2 regions of the Streptomyces sp. NPDC057474 genome follow, and region 2 is predicted to be linked to the other one. Evidence: riboswitches for the same ligand, from Rfam matches in the RefSeq annotation. Region 2 holds a riboswitch; the other holds the start of a gene.
What was found. A riboswitch is a leader RNA that binds a small molecule or an ion and turns the genes downstream of it on or off. The one in region 2 is predicted to bind S-adenosylmethionine.
Positions count from the first base shown of each region.

Region 1: linked by a shared signal. The riboswitch ahead of thrC (threonine synthase) and the one ahead of ACFU53_RS01670 (putative leader peptide) in region 2 are both predicted to bind S-adenosylmethionine.

Region 1 covers NZ_JBHVDX010000432.1:97-3,703, reverse strand. Annotated here, with positions in the region: gene ACFU53_RS47260 (glucosyl-3-phosphoglycerate synthase) at 69-1,013, opposite strand; SAM riboswitch class I at 1,145-1,291, shown strand; gene thrC (threonine synthase) at 1,309-2,595, shown strand; gene ACFU53_RS47250 (MoaD/ThiS family protein) at 2,690-2,965, shown strand; gene ACFU53_RS47245 (cold-shock protein) at 3,428-3,607, shown strand, end outside.
Region 2 covers NZ_JBHVDX010000004.1:9,382-23,727, forward strand. Annotated here, with positions in the region: gene ACFU53_RS01665 (ABC transporter substrate-binding protein) at 1-1,240, opposite strand, end outside; gene ACFU53_RS01670 (putative leader peptide) at 1,427-1,546, opposite strand; SAM riboswitch class IV at 1,576-1,685, opposite strand; gene ACFU53_RS01675 (SDR family NAD(P)-dependent oxidoreductase) at 2,363-8,821, opposite strand; gene ACFU53_RS01680 (beta-ketoacyl synthase N-terminal-like domain-containing protein) at 9,021-10,304, opposite strand; gene ACFU53_RS01685 (DUF5988 family protein) at 10,495-10,704, opposite strand; partial or broken gene ACFU53_RS01690 (uracil-DNA glycosylase) at 11,633-11,833, opposite strand; gene ACFU53_RS01695 (WD40/YVTN/BNR-like repeat-containing protein) at 11,989-13,074, opposite strand; gene ACFU53_RS01700 (hypothetical protein) at 13,310-13,894, shown strand; gene ACFU53_RS01705 (pectate lyase) at 14,018-14,346, opposite strand, start outside.

The sequences.
Region 1 (3,607 bases), on a different contig from region 2:
GGCGCGGGGAACCGCGCGAGCAACCACGCACCACCCGCAGTCGCCCGACAACCGAACCGCCCCTTTGGTCACGCGGCCTTTCGCTCCACGTACTCCTCGATCTCCACCATCGGCGGCCTCTCCTCGAGGTCCACCGAATACGTCCGCGGCTCGAAGCCCTCCCGCCCCCGCTCGAACTGCGTCAGGACGGGACGGATCAGGTGGCCGCGGGCCAGCCGGAGCTGAGCCGTGCGATAAATGGCCGCGGACATGCGGCCCAGCGCCTGGCCGTCCTGGTGGCGGTGTTTGCGGACGCCGACATCGACCTGGGAGAGGGCGTCGAGGCCGACGAGGTGGAGGGCGTCGACCAGCATGCCCAGTTCCACGCCGTAGCCGACCGGGAACGGGAGCTGTTCCAGGAGGGAGCGGCGGGCCGCGTACTCGCCGCCGAGCGGCTGGACGAAGCCGGCCAGCTGGGGCCAGTGCATGTTGAGGAGGGGGCGGGCCATGAGTTCCGTCACACGGCCGCCCTGGCCGGCGGCGGAGCCGAGGGGGCGGTCGTACATCGCCTTGACGAGGTCGACGCCGGGGTCGGTGAGCAGTGGGCCGACGATCCCGGAGACGAAGTCCGACGAGAACTCCTTGAGGTCCGCGTCGATGAAGCACACGATGTCGCCCGACGTCACCATCAACGACCGCCACAGAACCTCGCCCTTGCCGGGCACGGCCGGGATGCGGGGCAGGATGTCGTCGCGGTGGACGACCCTCGCCCCGGCCGCCGCCGCGACCTGGGACGTCCGGTCGGTGGAGCCGGAGTCGACGACCACGATCTCGTCGACGAGCGGGGCCTGCCGCATGAGGTCATGACGGATGATCGCGACGATGTCGCCGACCGTCTCCTCCTCGTTCAGCGCGGGCAGGACGACGCTGACCGACTGACCGGTGGCTCGTTTCGCGGCCAGAATCCTGTGGAGCGGGCGGTCGGTCATGGACCAGGAGCGGGTGCTCAGCCAGCGCTCGACTTCCTTCAGCACAGTGCGCGGCTCCTCTGCGTTCATCTCGCGGTTCGGACGGCTCTCTCAACTGTCCTGGCCTTCGGTTACAGTCTTGGACAACGCTGGTGACCATCGCATGTCGGTGCTCGTCCGCGTATACAACCAAATACCGCTCATCCAGAGGGGCAGAGGGATACGGCCCGATGAAGCCCCGGCAACCCTCCAGCCGGTCTGACCACGTTGTCGTGGTGAGGCTCCCGGCTCGGGAAGGTGCCAAATCCGTCTCACGGCGAAGTGCGTCGTGAGGAAGATGAGGAGAAAGGGCCTCGCCTCCATGGCTGCGCAGACTGTTGCAAGCACCACCGACTCCACAGTAGACCTCGGCCCCGCCGCCGCTCTGAGCTGTCGCGAATGCGGTCACCGCGTTCCGCTCGGACCGGTCTTCGCGTGCGAGGAGTGTTTCGGACCGCTGGAGATCGCGTACGACTACTCCGCCTACGACACGGAGGAGCTGCGCAAGCGGATCGAGTCCGGTCCCGCGAACATCTGGCGGTACGCGCCCCTCCTGCCCGTCCCGGCCGACGTGGCCACCAAGCCGAACATCAACCCCGGCTGGACCCACCTCGTCAAGGCCGACAACCTGGCGGGCGCGCTCGGCGTCGACGCCGGCAAGCTCTTCATCAAGGACGACTCCGGCAACCCGACGCACTCCTTCAAGGACCGCGTCGTCGCCCAGGCGCTGGAGGCGGCCCGCGCCTTCGGCTTCACCACCCTCTCCTGCTCCTCCACGGGCAACCTGGCCGGTGCCGTCGGCGCCGCCGCGGCCCGTGCCGGCTTCCGGTCCTGCGTGTTCATCCCGCACGACCTGGAGCAGGGCAAGGTCGTCATGGCCGCCGTCTACGGCGGCGAGCTCGTCGGCATCGAGGGCAACTACGACGACGTGAACCGCTTCTGCTCCGAGCTGATCGGCGACCCGGCCGGCGAGGGCTGGGGCTTCGTGAACGTCAATCTGCGGCCGTACTACGCGGAGGGCTCCAAGACCCTGGCGTACGAGATCTGCGAGCAGCTCGGCTGGCAGCTCCCGGACCAGCTGGTCGTGCCGATCGCCTCCGGGTCGCAGCTCACGAAGATCGACAAGGGTCTGCAGGAGCTGATCAAGCTCGGGCTCGTCGAGGACAAGCCGTACAAGATCTTCGGTGCGCAGGCGGAGGGGTGCTCGCCGGTGTCGGTGGCATTCAAGGCCGGGCACGACGTCGTACGGCCGCAGAAGCCGAACACGATCGCGAAGTCGCTCGCGATCGGTAACCCGGCGGACGGGCCGTATGTGCTCGACATCGCTCGGCGGACCGGTGGGGCTGTCGAGGACGTGACGGACGAGCAGATCGTCGAGGCGATCAAGCTGCTGGCGCGGACCGAGGGGATCTTCGCGGAGACCGCCGGTGGTGTGACCGTCGGCGTGACCAAGAAGCTGATCGACGACGGGGCTCTCGACCCGACGCTGACGACTGTCGTCCTCAACACCGGTGACGGTCTCAAGACGCTGGATGCGGTGGCCGGGACCGGGCTCACCGCGACTATTCGGCCCAACCTTGATTCGTTCCGTGAAGCCGGTCTTGTCTAAGACTGGGTTGTAGTTCGTCTGCGGGCCTGTGGGCGCTGGTCGCGCAGTTCCCCGCGCCCCTGAACCCTGCTGTACCGACCGGAGGTCACACGTCATGAGCGTCAGTGTTCGCATCCCCACCATCCTTCGTACCTACACCGGCGGGCAGGCCGAGGTGAGTGCCGAAGGTGGGACTCTCGCCGAGGTCATCGCCGATCTGGAGAAGAACCACAACGGGATCGCCGCCCGGGTTCTGGATGATCAGGGCAAGTTGCGGCGGTTCGTGAATGTGTACGTGAATGACGACGATGTCCGGTTCGAGCAGGGGCTGGAGACGGCCACGCCGGACGGTGCGGGCGTGTCGATCATTCCCGCGGTCGCCGGCGGCTGACCCCCGTTCAGTACCGGCCGGTAGTAACCGTCGGTAACCTTGATTACCGAGAGTTCATCGAATTGCCCTCTCCGCGAGAGAAGCGGAGGGGGCAATTCTCTATGGTTGAGCACGGTACAGTTGGGGAACCCGGATCGATCACCGTAGTGATTTCATGCCGGGCGCATATCGGATCGCGCCGCACGCCCTATATGAAGTAGCCAAAGTGTGCAGGCCTTTTGCGTATTTCGTTCCCTTTGTGGGGCCCGACTTGCCCTGAATTCGGGCGAATTGTTCGTACATTCCCGACCGGTCGTGTCCAGAATTCTCGTCCGATTGACCTGTTGCAGAGGGCAGTTGGACAGATACATTCGGCCGCGGTCGACGCGTTCCGGCGCACACCCCCAACCGTTGGGGGGTGAGGTCTGACCCGGATCCGCGAAGTGTGGATCTGTGCAAGGGCCAGTAATAGGGGAGTTAGGCATGGCTCAGGGCACCGTCAAGTGGTTCAACGCGGAGAAGGGGTACGGCTTCATCGCGGTCGACGGTGGTGCGGATGTATTCGTCCACTACAGCGCGATTCAGATGGACGGTTACCGCACCCTGGAAGAGGGCCAGCGGGTCGAGTTCGAGATCTCGCAGGGTCAGAAGGGGCCGCAGGCG
Region 2 (14,346 bases):
TGAGCTGCTGCTGGATCAGCTCCAGCGCTGGCTGGTTCGTGGCCGAGTTGGGGAACCACGTGATGGCCAGGCTCAGCCTGGTGCCGTTCTTCGTCCGGATGCCGTCGCTGCCGGTCTTCCAACCGGCGGAGTCCAGCAGGGACTTCGCTCTCGCCGCGTCGTAGGACAGCGCCGAGTCGAGGTTCGCGTAGTCGGGTGTGGTGCGCGCCAGGATGCTGGTGGCCGGCTGCGTGCCGGTGGGGAACACGGCGTCGACGATCTGCTGCCGGTCGATGGCGAACTGGATCGCCTGACGCACTTTCGCGTCCTTCAATACCGGCCGGGAGTTGTTCAGCCCCAGGTTGAACACGTTACCCGGGTTGGCGCGCCGCAGCAGGCTCGCCTGGCCACCCTTGAGTGCCGCTTCGTTGGCCTTGCCGACGCTGCTGATCGCGTCCACCTGGCCGGACTGCAGGCTGCCGGTGCGCACCCCCGCCTCGGGCACCACCTGGAACACCAGCCTGTCGAGGTACGCCTCGCCCTTCTTGCCCCACAGCGAGGAACCCCAGTCGTACTTGGCCCGCTTGGCCAAGGTGATCGACTGGTTCTGCACGTACTGCTTCAGCGTGAACGAGCCGCTGCCGACGACTCCCTGGCTGCACTTCTGCTGCGGGCTCTTCTTCACGCTCGCCGAAGACTCGATGCCCAGCGAGTGTGTCGAAGTGGCCTGCAGGAACTGGGCGTTGGGCTGCTTGAACGTCACCCGCACGGTGAGCGGGTCGACCACGGTGGTGCTCTCCACTCCGCTCAGGTACCCCTGGGCCAGGACCCCCAGGGCGCCGAGCTTCGGTACCGCGTCGAAGTTGTCCTTGACCACCTGCGCGGTCAGCGGCGAACCGTCGCTGAAGGTGACACCCGATCTCAGGTGGAAGGTGAACGTCGTCGTGTCCGAGCTGACGTCCCAGCTCTTCGCCAGCCACGGCACGATCTTGCCGGTCCTGGGGTCCTGGTCGGTCAGGGAGTCGACGACCTGCCGCAGCGAGTAGATGGTGTCGTTGCTGCCGACCTGCTGCGGATCCACGCAGCCGGCGTCGGAACCCACCGCAAAGGTCAAGGTGCCGCCGGACCTGGGCTGGCGGCTGTCGTTGCTCGAACTGCTGCCGCTGCCGGACGAGCATGCGGTCAGCAGCACACTGGTCGTCAGGAGTGCGGTCAGTGCCACCCACCGGGGGCCATGGCGGGAATCCGGATGCGATATCACGGAATGAGTTCTCCTACTCGAAAGTCGTCGTGCACGCGTGCGTGCGGACAATGGAGAGGCGTGGATGGTGTCGCTCCCGAGGAAGAGCGACACGATTCAAGAGGGGGAAAGGCGGGAAAAGTTCAGGAGTGTGCCGCGGGCGTCAAAGCCAACGGTGAACGTTTTCAGACAGCCGACGGGACGCAGTCAGCCATGACACAGGCAGCTGGTGATGCGCTGCAGGTCGATGTGGCGGCGGCGGGAGAAGCGGCAGAGAGCCGCCGCAGCTGCGATGGAGGGGTTCGAGACGCTGTGCCGCACGCTCATTCCTCCATGTTCCACGCCCCTGTCGCGGGGCCACGCGCTTGCCGGGTCGGCGACCCGGCCGGGCTTTCACCTGGAGCACCCCACCGCGTCGGAGGGTTGCCGGTCAGCGAGCCAGGGCTTGATGCTGACACTCAATGCCGGTTGCAACTTTACCGATTGCCGCTGTAATCCGTCAATGTCGATAGACGAGTCGAGCAAGACACGGTGGCCAATCGAGTGTGCCGGATTGAGGTTGCTCGACGGGGCGGTGATGTTCGCCCGGCCTATCGGGACCCGGTTTCGGTCGCGCGGCTCGGGCGGGCTGCCGCAGCGGGCCGTGTTGGCCCGTCTGCGACCGCGAGGATGCTGTCGAGCAGTCCGGGAAAGTGCGCCTCGAGGTCGTCGCGGCGCAGGGAGAGAGCAGGTTTCGCATCCGTAGGGGCGCTGCCGGATGATGCCGCGGATTTCCCCTGATCTCCCGGTGATCCCGGGCACCGGTCGCCGTCGTCCCGCCCCACCGCTCGTCGCGCCCCCAGGAGTCCCCGTGAAGTTCCTGCTGTGGATTCCGGGCGTGCCGGAGGAGCGGTGATCAGCGGCAGGGGTCGGTGAAGGCCGAAGAGATCGCGGTGGAGTTGGGCCTGGAGACGTCGGAGATGTTCAGCGCCGGCCGGCGGCCCGTTGCCGTGCCGGACACCGGCCCATGCGCGTGACCAACGACCACCGGAACGGGGTAGCACCCACGAGCTCCCAACACGCCCCGCCTTCATGCGCGTACGGCCGGAAGATCACCCGACCAGGAACTGCGTTCGACGGGCACGTTCCAAGAAAAACCGTTCCTCATGGCAGGTCCAGTCCCATCTTGGTGGCCAGGCCGGTGGCGAGCGCTGCGATGGTGGGGTGCTTCCAGATGAAGTCGCCGGCGAGTTTGATGCGGAGTCCCGCCTGCAGCCGGGTGCGCAGCTCCATGGACAGCAGTGAGTCGAAGCCGAGACTGCGGAGCGGTGTCTGCGGGTCCAGTCGGGCGTTGCCGGACTGCAGGACGATGGCCATCTCCGCGGCCAGGTAGGCCTCCAGGGCCGTTCGCCGGGCGAGGGGGGAGTCAAGCCCGGCCAGGCGAGCAGGGACGTCGGCTTCGGTGGGGGACTTGCTGCTCGGTAGTTCGGTGCCCTGGCCCTCCTGGCTGTCTATGAGGCCTGCGAAGAAGGGGGAGCTGCGGACCTTGGGCAGGATCCAGGCTTCCGGTGGTCCGGGCAGAACACCGGTGGCCGCCCTGCGGTGGGTGAGCAGTGCCTCGAGGGCTTGTAGGCCGTCCTTGGTGGCCATGGTCTCGTAGCCCCGGTCGGCGAAGTCGGTTGCGACGCCGGTCTGTCCCCACGGCCCCCAGTTGACGGCCAGGGTGGGCAACCCCTGGGCGTCCCGCCAGGTGGCGAAGGCATCGAGCCAGGAGTTGGCGGCGGCGTACGCGCCCTGGCCCGGGTTGCCCAGCAGCGAAGCCATGGACGAGTAGAGCACGAACCAGTCCGTCGGGTGCCCTGCGAGGGCCTCGTGGAGCCGCCATGCGGCGGTGGCTTTGGGCCGCCAGACGCGTTCGAGTTGTTCGTCGGTGATGTTCGTGATGGCGGCGTCGTCGAGGACCATCGCCGAGTGCACCACTCCCCGCAAGGACAACCCCTCATCCGTGGCGGCGGACACGAGCCGTTCGGCCACCCCCGGCCGGGAGACGTCACCGAGTTCCACGGTGATACGGACACCGGCGGCACGCAGCCGGGCCAGCTCGGTCTCGGTGGCATCGCCGGGCGGCGTACGGCCGTTGAGGACGATGTGCCCGGCGCCGAGTTCGGCCAGGCGGGCCGCCGTGGCCAGGCCGACCCCGCGCAGTCCCCCGGTGATGATGTAGGCGCCGTCGGAACGGACCGGTGACGGCGGCTTTGCCAGCACGGCGGTCGTCTCCCCCTGCTCAGGCATGGTGAGGACGAGCTTGCCGATGTGCCCGGCGCCCGCCATGAGACGGAACGCCTCCGTGGCCCGTGTCAGGGGGAACTCCTGGTGGGGCAGCGGCTGGAGGGCGCCTGCGGCCATCAGGTCCATGACCTCGTTCAGGAGGTCGCGGAACACCTTCGGCTGGAGTTGCTGAAGTTCGATGAGATCGACGCTGCTGAAGGTGACGTTGTGCCGGAACGGCGCCAGCCCGAGGGAGGTGTCGGCGAGGATGTCCCGGACACCCAGTTCGACGAACCGGCCGAAGGGACGAAGTGCCTCCAGACCCGCCCGGATCGCCGGCCCCGAGAGTGAGTTGAGCACGACGTCGACGCCCTCGCCTCCCGTCGCCTCGCGGGCGTGCCGGGTGAAGTCCAGCGAGCGGGAGTCCATGACGTGCCGGATGCCCATGCCGCGCAGGTACCCGCGTTTCTCGTCGTTGCCGGCCGTGGCGAGCACCTCTGCGCCCAGGTACCGGGCAACGGCGACAGCGGCCAGGCCCGTACCTCCGGTGGCGGAGTGGATCAGGACGCGTTCCCCTGCGGCGAGGCGCGCTGTATGCCGCAGGGCGTACCAGGCGGTGAGATACGCCGTCGGGACGCCCGCCGCGGCGACGGCGTCGATGCCGGGTGGAAGGGGGAGCACGGCGTCGGCGCGGACCGTGGTGAACGAGCCGAAGGCGCCGCCGGCGAGATCCACGGCCAGGACGGAGTCCCCGGCCCGGACGCGCTGGACGTCCGGGCCGACCGCGGTCACGGTGCCTGTGCACTCGAAACCGATACGGTCACCGCCGCCCGGACACCCGCCCGCGGTCGGCAGCAGGCCCATGACGGTGAGGACGTCACGGAAGTTCACTCCCGCCGCGTGGACTTGAAGCTCCACTTCTCCCGGGCCGGGCGGGCGCCGCCCGCCCACCACAAGATGCAGGGAACCGAGGTCTCCGGCCCTGCCCGCGTGCAGCCGGAAGCGGTCGGTCTCGAAGCGCACACGGCGGGCGGTCACGGTCAGGCGTTCGGTGTCCGTCAGGGGAGCGGGCACGAGCCGGGCCACGCGGACGTCCGCACCCCGCACGGCCATTTCGTCCCCGGGCGCCCGGCCCCGCAGGAGGTCGGCCGTCCGCCGCAGGTCGTCGTCGGACGTTCCCAGGTCGAGCAGCGTCGGACTCAGCTCCGGGTGCTCGTGCGCCAGGACACGCACCAGGCCGCGGACCGGGCTCTGGGCGAGGTCGGCTGTCTCGCCCGGTTCGAGGGCGTGGGCACCCTGCGTGACGACGTACAGCCGCGGAGGAGGAGAGCAGTCCACGACCGCCTGGACGACGCCCAGGAGGCGCCGGGTGCGCTCGAGGGCGTCGGGCGTGGGATCGGCAGCCGGCCCGTCGACGCAGGGCCCCGGCCCGTCGGCCGGCGCGCACAGGAACACCACAGCGCCCGGCGGATCGGTCAGCTCCCGCTCGGCGAAACGGTCCCGCAGGGCGGACACGCGCTGTTCGTCCTCCGCAAGGGCGACGACCCGGGCGCGGGACCCGGAGGCGCGGAGGGCGCCGGCGAGCGCCTCCGCTCGGCTGCCGCGCTCGCCGACCACCAGCCAGTCACCGGCCGCTGCGTTCTTCGCCGTCCGGGCGGGCGGCGCTTCGGCGTGCGTGGGCTGCCAGTCGATGGCGTAGAACCAGCGGTCGACGGCGGTGTCCTCGTTGGCTTCGCGGTGCAGCAGGCGCAGGCCGTTCAGGGCGATCACCGTATGTCCGTCATCGGTGAGAAGCCGGATATCGGCGGTGATCCCATCGGCCTGTTTCTGCGTGATCTTCGCGTGCCCGTGGACGACCGCGCCGGGATCACCGTGGATCCTCAGCGACTTTGCGCCGACCGGGAGGACCAGGCCGCCGGCGGCCTCCTCGCGCACCAGCGAAGCCACTGCCAGTTGGGCACACAGGTCCACGAGCACGGGATGGACGCACAGGGAGCCCGGCGCGGGACCGGCCGCGGCCGGGACGGCGACGCGTGCCCAGACACTGTCGCCGGCGGCCGACAGACGCAGTTCACTGATCCCCGCGAACGCCGGTCCGTGGTGGAGGCCCCGCGAGCGCAGGCGCTGGTACAGCGTGGCGTCAGGCACAGCCACGGGGTGTTCCGTGACGAGGGCGCGCACGGGAACGGACGCGGCATCCTCCGGTGGCCTGCCGGAACTGAGGACGGCACTGGCATGCAGCACCCACTGCCCCTCGTGGGTGCCGCCCGGACCGTCCTCGTCGCCGTCGGCACGCGCGTAGATCTCGCAGGTGGCGCGGCCCTGGGCCGACATGTCCGCCGTCATGGTGATCTCGGAGCGGCCGTCCAGGGCGAGCAGTTCATGGAAGGCGATGTCACTGACCTCCACATCACGCGGCGGCTCGTCGAAGGCCTGGCAGGCAGCGGTGAGGGCGAGGGCGCAGTAGGCGGCTCCCGGCAGAACCACCGCCTGGTTCACCCGGTGGTCCGCCAGCCACGGGTGGGCGTGAGTCCCTGTCTCCGCCCGCCAGGTGTGACGGACGGGACGGCCCGGAATCCGCTCGTGAACGCCGGGCATGGAACTCTTCCCGCCGCCCGACCCGGAATTCTCCCCCTGGCCGGGTGCCGCCCGCCGTCCGGCGTCGTCGGGCCGGTCGCTCGGATCCACCCAGTGCCGTTTCCGGTCGAAGGCGGTGGTGGGCACATCGGCCAGGGCGCCGCCCTCGAACAGGGCGGCCCAGTCGACGGGTACGCCGACGCAGTACAGGGCGGCGAGCTGGGTGCGGAAGGTGGCCTGCTCGTCCTCCCCGCGCCGAAGTGTGGGCACGACGACGGGCTCGCTCACCAGCCCCTTCAGGCTGTTGCCGACGGCCTGGGTGACGACCGGATGCGGAGACATCTCCGCATACGCCGTGTGCCGGTCTTGGGCGGCAGCACGGACCGCGTCCGTGAACCGCACCGGGCGGCGCAGGTTGTGGCACCAGTACGCGGCGTCGAAGGCCGGGACCGCGCGCGGGTCGTCCAGCACCGTCGAGTAGAACGGTACGGTCGGCGGGCGGGGCGTCACGTCGGTGAGAGCCGCCGCCAGGTCGTCCAGCAGCGGCTCCACCTGCGGCGAGTGCGAGGCGACGTCCACCGCGATCAGACGGGCGGGAACGCCCCGGGTGTCCCAGCGCTCGACGAGGCGCTCCACGACGGCCGTGTCGCCGGAGACGACGGTGGAGCCGGGAGCGGCCAGGACCGCGACGGAGACCGATGCCGAGGCGTCGGCGGACGCCAGGTCCGCCTCCACCTCGGCAGGGCCCAGTCCGACGCTTGCCATGGCACCGGCGCCCGCGATGCGGGTCAGCAGGGCGGAGCGCCGGCAGATCACCCGGACGCCGTCCTGCAAGGACAGCGCCCCCGCGACGACGGCGGCGGCGACCTCACCCATCGAGTGCCCCACGACCCCGGCGGGCTCCACACCGTAGGCCCGCCACGTGGCGGCCAGCGCGATCTGCACGGCGAACAGCACCGGCTGCACACGTCCGCACCCGGTGATCTCCCGGCCCTCCCGTACGACGTCCAGTACGGAGAAACCGGCCTCGGCCGCGATCAGCGGCTCGACCTCGCCCAGGGCGGCGGCGAAGGCGGGTTCGTGCGTGAGGAGACCGCGGGTCATGCCCGGCCACTGGGAGCCCTGACCGGAGAACACCCACACCGGCCGCCTGCTCACACCGGCCGCCACCGCCCCCGACACCACGCCCGGCACGGCCTCCCCGTCGGCGAACGACCTCAGGGCACGCACGGCGGAGGGGCGCGAGGAGGCCACCACGCCGAGCCGCCCGCGTCCGGCCGGGCGGCGCACCGCGAGGGTGTGCGCGACGTCGCCGAGTGGCACGCTCGCGCCATCGCCCTCCAGCCAGTCCGCGAGCCGCCGCGCCGCCGCGGGCAACGCGTCGGCCGAGCCGGCGGGCACCAGCAGGACATGCGATTCCGCGGCCGCCGAACGCTCCCGGCGCGGGCGCGGGCGCGGGCGCGTGCCCGTCGGGCGGCGCACGGCCGCGGCAGGTGTCTGCTCCAGCACCACGTGCGCGTTCGTGCCGGAGAACCCGAACGAGGAGACGGCTGCCAGCCGGGACGTCGTCCGCGTGGGCCAGTCCGTCAGCCGGACGGGCACGAAGAAGCGCGTGCCCTCCGGTGCGAGGGCCGGGTTCCAGCGCGTGAAATGCAGGCTCGGCGGGACCACACCCTGCTGCAGGCACAACACCGCTTTCATCAGACCGACGACGCCCGCAGCGGGTTCCAGATGACCCAGATTGGACTTCACCGAGCCCAGCGCACAACGGCCTTGGCCCTGCCCGTAGATGCGCGCCAGACTGGTGAACTCCACCGGATCGCCCACCGGGGTGCCCGTGCCGTGCGCCTCGATCATGCCCACCTCGCCGGGGTCGACCCCGGCACGGGCCAGCGTCTGACGGAACAGCGCTTCCTGGGCCGCCGCCGACGGCGCGGCCAGACCGTCCGACCGGCCGTCCTGGTTCACGGCAGAGCCCCGGACCACGGCCAGCACCCGGTCACCGTCCCGCACGGCGTCCCGCAGGCGTTTCAGGACGACGACCGCGCAGCCCTCACCACGTACGAAGCCGTCGGCCGTCGCATCGAACGGGCGGCAGCGCCCCGACGGGGAGAGCATGCCCATCCGGACGAAGGACCGTGTCGTCCTGGAGGCGAGCACCAGGCTGACACCCCCGGCGAGCGCGACATCGCACTCCCCGTTCTGCAGGGCCTGGTCCGCCAGGTGCAGGGCGACCAGCGAGGACGAACACGCGGTGTCCAGCGCCACCGACGGCCCTTGCAGCCCGAGCAGATAGGAGATGCGTCCCGGCGCGACGCAGTGACCGTTCGTCAGGACCGACCCCTCCAGCTCCTTGGGATGCCCCGCCAGGCGGTCCATGTACTCGGTGTAACTCAGTCCGGTGAAGACCCCGGTCGGCGTTCCCATGAGGCGTCCGGGAGGCACTCCCGCATGCTCCAGCGCCTCCCAGGACACCTCCAGCAACAGCCGGTGCTGCGGGTCGAGTATGTCCGCCTCCCGTCCGGAGACGCCGAAGAACGCCGCGTCGAAACCTGAGACGTCCCTCAGCCAGCCGCCCTGCCGGGGCAGCGCGGCATCGGGCGTCCGCCCGATTTCCGTGCGAGTGGGCGGCGGATCTCCGACCGCGTCGAGACCGGCGGCCAGCAGCCGCCACAAGGCAGCCGGGGAGTCGACGTCCCCTGGCAGCCGACACCCCATGCCGATGACGGCGATGCGTCCGTCGGCACCGGCTGCTGAATCCTGCGCATTGCGTCCCATGAGCTGCTCCCTCTGCTGTCGCCGTCGGATTGCTGTGTGATGGTGCGAGGACGGCCGTCGCCGATCCGGTGGCCGGTGCCGCCGGGGCCTGCCGTCGGATCGGTGAGCGCACCGGGTCGTGCGGACTGCTCACCCCTCCGGCCGCGGGCCCGGGTCCACGGGCCGACACCGCACGCGTGTGCCGGAACGGACACCGCCGTCAGACGGCGTCCGGGCTGCCGACGAGAATCACGCTCTTCACCCCGCCGATCTGGTAATTGCAGGTCAGCGCATAGTCGAAGTCGAGAGGCCTGCTGCTCGTGCCGGGCACGGGGTCGAACGGCAGGCCGTCTGCGGGCTGTTCGCAATTGGCCGTGGGACACACCTGGCCGCGCTGCATCATCAGCAGACTCAATGCCACCCCGAGGCAGCCCGACGGGGCGCCGTTGTGGCCGAAGCATGCCTCCTGAGACGTCATCAGCACGCCGCTGTCCGGGCCGTAGAGCTGCCTCACCGCGTTCGCCTCGAATGCGGTGACCACCACGTCACCGTCGCTGCCACCGTGCACGTAGGGCACCTGCGAGATGTCCCACCGGTCTCCCAGGCACCGGCGGACGGCCTCCACCAGGGCTGCTCCGCTGTCGTCACTCGCCAGGGGGTTCGACAGCCCGTCGCGGGTCATGGCATGAGCCAGTACCTGACCGTAGGGGCGTGCGCCTCGTTCGTCGGCGTGCTTCCGGGACTCCAGGATGAGGGTGGCCGCTCCTTCGCCGTGGTTCACGCAGTCCGCCCGGCGGTCGTACGGGCGCATCAGGCGGTCGAAGGACGGCAGGAGTTCCGGCATGCCGTCGACCCGAACGGCCTCGTACGCGCCCTGGGCAGCGCGCAGCAGCCGCTGGACGTTCAGGATGACCTCCAGGCCGAAGAGGTCCACGCCCGACACGACGGCCAGGTCGACCATGCCATTGGCGATCATCTGCCGGGCGTTGGCGACCTGCACAGCGGATGAGGCGCATCCACAGGACACGGTGAAGCACGGACCGGTCGACCGTACGAGCGCGCCCTGCACCAGGGAGACGTCGGACGGTGTGATGCCCTGCTGACCACGGACGAACAGCTCCATCGCCTCCTGCGGGCTGGTCGTCAGCGGATCGGCCTCAAGCACCGCCATATAAGGTCCGACGTTGGTGTCCACTCCGCCACGTCCGGCCAGAACGGCCGCACTCCTCAGGTCGCCCGCGCGGAAGTCCAGTCCGGCGTCCCGGCAGGCCTCCACCAGCGACACGAGGCCGAATCTGTGGGCATTGGTGTAGTGGCGGGAGAACACCGGCGGGAGGTCTGGCAGCCGTGCGTCGAACATGGCCTGTGACAGGTCGACCGAACCGTAGTAGACGTCACCATGGACAAGGCACGACGCGCCGCGGGACGCGACGTCCCAGACGTCGTCCGCGGTGAACACCGGCCGGCTGGTGCCCGGCAGGCAAAACCCCATGCCAGTGACCATGACGTCCCGCGCGCTCGCTCCACGGCGGACAGCTTCTGCGGATTTCTCGCGTTCTGGGCGCGAGCGAAGGGAGTTACTCATCTCGACCTCCAAGAGGAAATTGAGGGTTCGCTGGTGCCACGACGGAAAACGAGGGAACGGCACCGGCTCTGTGGGGGACCGCTCATCGCAGTCCTGCGAGCCAACTCGGCTACTCTGCTCCGGGTTGATGGCGTGTCCAGCGGTACACCGGCATGGGGCCCTCGCCGATGTCGGAGTACTCGCCGGTGAATTCGTAGTGCTCCCAGCTGCCGCAGTATTCGATCTTCACGGTTGCGCCCGGTTCTCCGGACGGCGCCTGTACCACCTGCGGAGCACAGCTCGGACCGCCTTTGAGTAACACGAGACTGGCGGAAGACATGGCTGTATCCTCCTATGGTTTAGAGGGCCTTTGGGGAATTCGCGGATCATGCTCCGCCGAAGGCGTTTTCAGAGACTCGTACCAACGTAGGTCCAAAAAAAGGTAAGTTAAAGCGGAGTGTTGGAGCAAAGGCACCGCGTGCGATCGCAATGTGTTTTCGTGCGTTAATTGCCGTGCAAATGAGCTACCCGCAGGGCGGGTTGCGCTCCGGCGCACACCCTGACTGATCCGCCATGAGGAAGTGCGATTTCGGGGTTGGTGTGGCTCTCGGGACGTGGGTTCCGCGAGCCTCGAACGTCAGTTGTTGCGGGAAGGAATCGAGCAGTTCCGGCGGCTGATCTGACGCGGTGGTGGCTGCCCGCAGTCCGCTGATCGCCGGCCTCCCGCCCGGGGCGGCGGACAGCAGCTTGGGTGGATGAAGTCTGCGAGAGCCGCTTGACGGAGGCGGGGCAACGACTCGGGGCCGGCGGCCATGGGGTGAGGCCGTGGGGCGGCGGGAATCGGTGCTGACGCCGACGCGCCGTGCACCCAAGCGTGAGGGCCGCGAGTCACACGTGTCGCCGGTGCCGTGCTCACCCGGGGGAAGGATGCGTGGTCAGAGCCTGCCCGAGGAGCGTCTGAAGGAGAGCAGGACGAGCCACCAGTTCGTGGAACGTGAAAGTCGACGGCCAAGCTCGTAGGTGAGGGATTCGACGCACCCCGGCCACGGTCCGTGACTCCGGCGCCGAGTGTGGCCGCAGTACGGGCCTGGGCCCGCAAACGGGGCATGGACGTGCAGCGCCCCGAGGCGGGCTCCGCGCAGAGAACCGGGAGGCCTGTCATACCGCCCACGCAGTCTCACCGGAGGCATGAACGGAGGGGTGCGGTTGTGGGCTACCGGCCGTGGAGCACCTTGGGGGCCCTCCCTACCACGAGCCGCAGAAGACCCCCGACCCACGATGAGGACGCGGACGTCGTCGAAGGGCTGCTGGGAGGCCCGGCGGGCGTTGGATCCGGCGGGGAGACAGGTGCGTCCCGTGGCGATCTCCGCGCGCAGGAAGTCGCCCGCCTCGGCGATCCTTCCGGCCACTGGTTCGAGGGCCTTCGCCCAGCCGGGTTCGACGATTTCATGCAACGGTCGTGGTGCCACGAAACCACGGCGTCACCCTGCTGCCGTAACGGCCATGACGATCGACCGGTGGCCAGCAGGTGATCGATGACGACTGTTTCCACGCCGAACACGACCGATTCCGGGCCGACTTGGCGGACGGCCCCCCTTCCTGCCCCTCTGTTTCCTCAGCTCTCTCAGCCGACGACCGCCGCGCGCACGCACAGCACGTCCGGCAGGTGCGACGCCAACTGCCGCCAGCTGTCGCCGTCGTCGGCCGACGCGTACAGCTCGCCGTTGCGGTTGCCGAAGTACACGCCCGCAGGGTCCGCGTCGTCCGTGCACATCGCGTCGCGCAGCACCGTGCCGTAGTGGTTCTCCGTCGGCAGCCCCGCCGTCAGCGGTTCCCAGCTCCTGCCCGCGTCCGCCGTGCGGAAGACCCGGCAGCGGTGGTCGGCCGGGACGCGGTCCGCGTCGGCGTTGATCGGAAACACATAGGCGGTGTCCCCGCGGTGTGGATGGGCGACCGCGGCGAACCCGAACGTGGAGGGCAGGCCCGCGCCGATGTCCTCCCAGTGCGCGCCCGCGTCGTCGCTGCGGTACACCCCCCAGTGGTTCTGCAGATACAGCCGGTCGGGGGTCGCGGCGTCCCGGGTCACCTTGTGCACGCACTGGCCGAACTCCGGGTTCGGGTCCGGCAGGAACACCGCGGAGACCCCGGAGTTGGAGGGCGACCAGCTCGCGCCGCCGTCCTCGGTGCGGAACACCCCGGCGGTGGAGACGGCCACGGTCATCGCGCGCGGGTCGCGCCGGTCGGTGAGGATCGTGTGCAGCCCTTCGCCGCCGCCACCCGGCACCCACCTGTCGCGGGTCGGGTGCTCCCACAGCGGCCGTACCAGCTCGAAGGTCTCCCCCCGGTCCTCGGAGCGGTACAGCGCGGCCGGTTCCGTGCCCGCGTAGACCACGTCCGGCTCGGCGGCCGACGGGTGCAGCTGCCACACCCGCTCCAGCGAGGCTCCGGTGTTCTTGGGGAACTTGACGGCCGGCCGGGCGGGCTCGGTCCAGCTGCGGCCGAGGTCGTCGGAGTGGAAGACGGAGGGGCCCCAGTGCGCGCTGTCGCCGCCGACGAGCAGCCGGGGGGTGTCCGTGCGGGTGTCGACGGCGATCGCGTAGACGGCCTGTGCGTTGAAGTACGGCGTCTCGTCGAACTCCCAGGCGCCGCCGCGCCGCCGCCCGATGAACAGCCCCTTGCGTGTGCCTACGGTGAGCAGTACGTCAGCCATCTCGGCCACCTCCGGACATCGTCGTCCCAGTCACCGGCCAGTCTGCACCCCACCACTGACAGTCACCCCTCGGGACGCCTTCGTCGCAGGTCAGCGGGCATGGGGGCGGGTGGTGCGCGGGTCAGGGACCGTCCGGGCCGGGCGGGGTGACCCACATCGCATGAGCATCGGGCGGACCGCCGCCGTATGGGAGAGCGGTCCGGCAGTCCTGCGTGTGTGAGGGAGGGTGCCCCCGATGGTGGCATTCCGTGGTCCGAAGGTGTGGTTGTGGCGATGGCGGCGCAACCCGCTGAGAAGGCGCAGCGACCGGCTGGAGTCCTGGGTCGTGCTGATCGCCTGGGCGCTGACTGTGTTCGGCGGGGTGGTCACGGGGCTCATGGCCGCCGACTCCGTCGAGTCGGGCCTCGCCCGGCAGCGTGCCGAGTGGCGCCCCGTCGGCGCCGTCCTCACCGAGGACGCGCCGGAGCCGCCGTCCGGCCCGAGCGGTACGGGCACGGAGAAGGTGTGGGCGAAGGTTCGCTGGACGGCGCCGGACGGCTCCGCGCGCGAAGGCCAGGCCCGGGTCGACCCCGCCAGCCTGATGGGCGCCCCGGTCACCGTCTGGACGGACGCCGACGGCCTCCTGGTCACCAAGCCCGCCAGTGAGTCCCAGGCCCGGCTGCGCGCCGCGCTCGTCGGCGGCCTCGCGGGTGTGTTCGTGGCCGCCGTGCCCTTCGTGGGCGGCCGGCTCGTACGCGGCCGTATGGAGAGGCGGCGCATGGACCAGTGGGACGAGGAGTGGGAGCGGATCGGCCCGCTCTGGGAGCGCAAGATCTGGTGAGGACGGGCGGGGCGTGAGCGTGACGGCGATCGCCCCGCGCGAACGGCCGACGGCCGGACGAGGCCCGTGGGGGAAGGCTCCGTCCGGCCGCCGGGGGGACTCACCGGTGGGTGACGAGCGGTGTCACCTGTAGGTGATGTCCGAGGTGGAGTACAGGCAGTTGGTGCTGTCGGGGCCGGTACCGGCGGCGGTGTTGTTGTTGTACTTCTGGCACGGGATGACCTTGCGGCTGCTGTCGTTGAGGATCGTGATGCCCCGCAGGGTCGCCACGTCGCCCCGGTTGACGTTGATGCCGACCAGTCGCGCGGTCGAACCCGTCCCGGTCACCTCGATGTTGCTGAGGTTCACCTTGCGCGTGTACTGCGTGGAGCAGTCGCCGCACGAGCGGTACAGCGTCTTGAAGTCGCTGACCGCGAAGTTGGAGATGTTCAGGGTGCCGGGCCCGTTGTGCT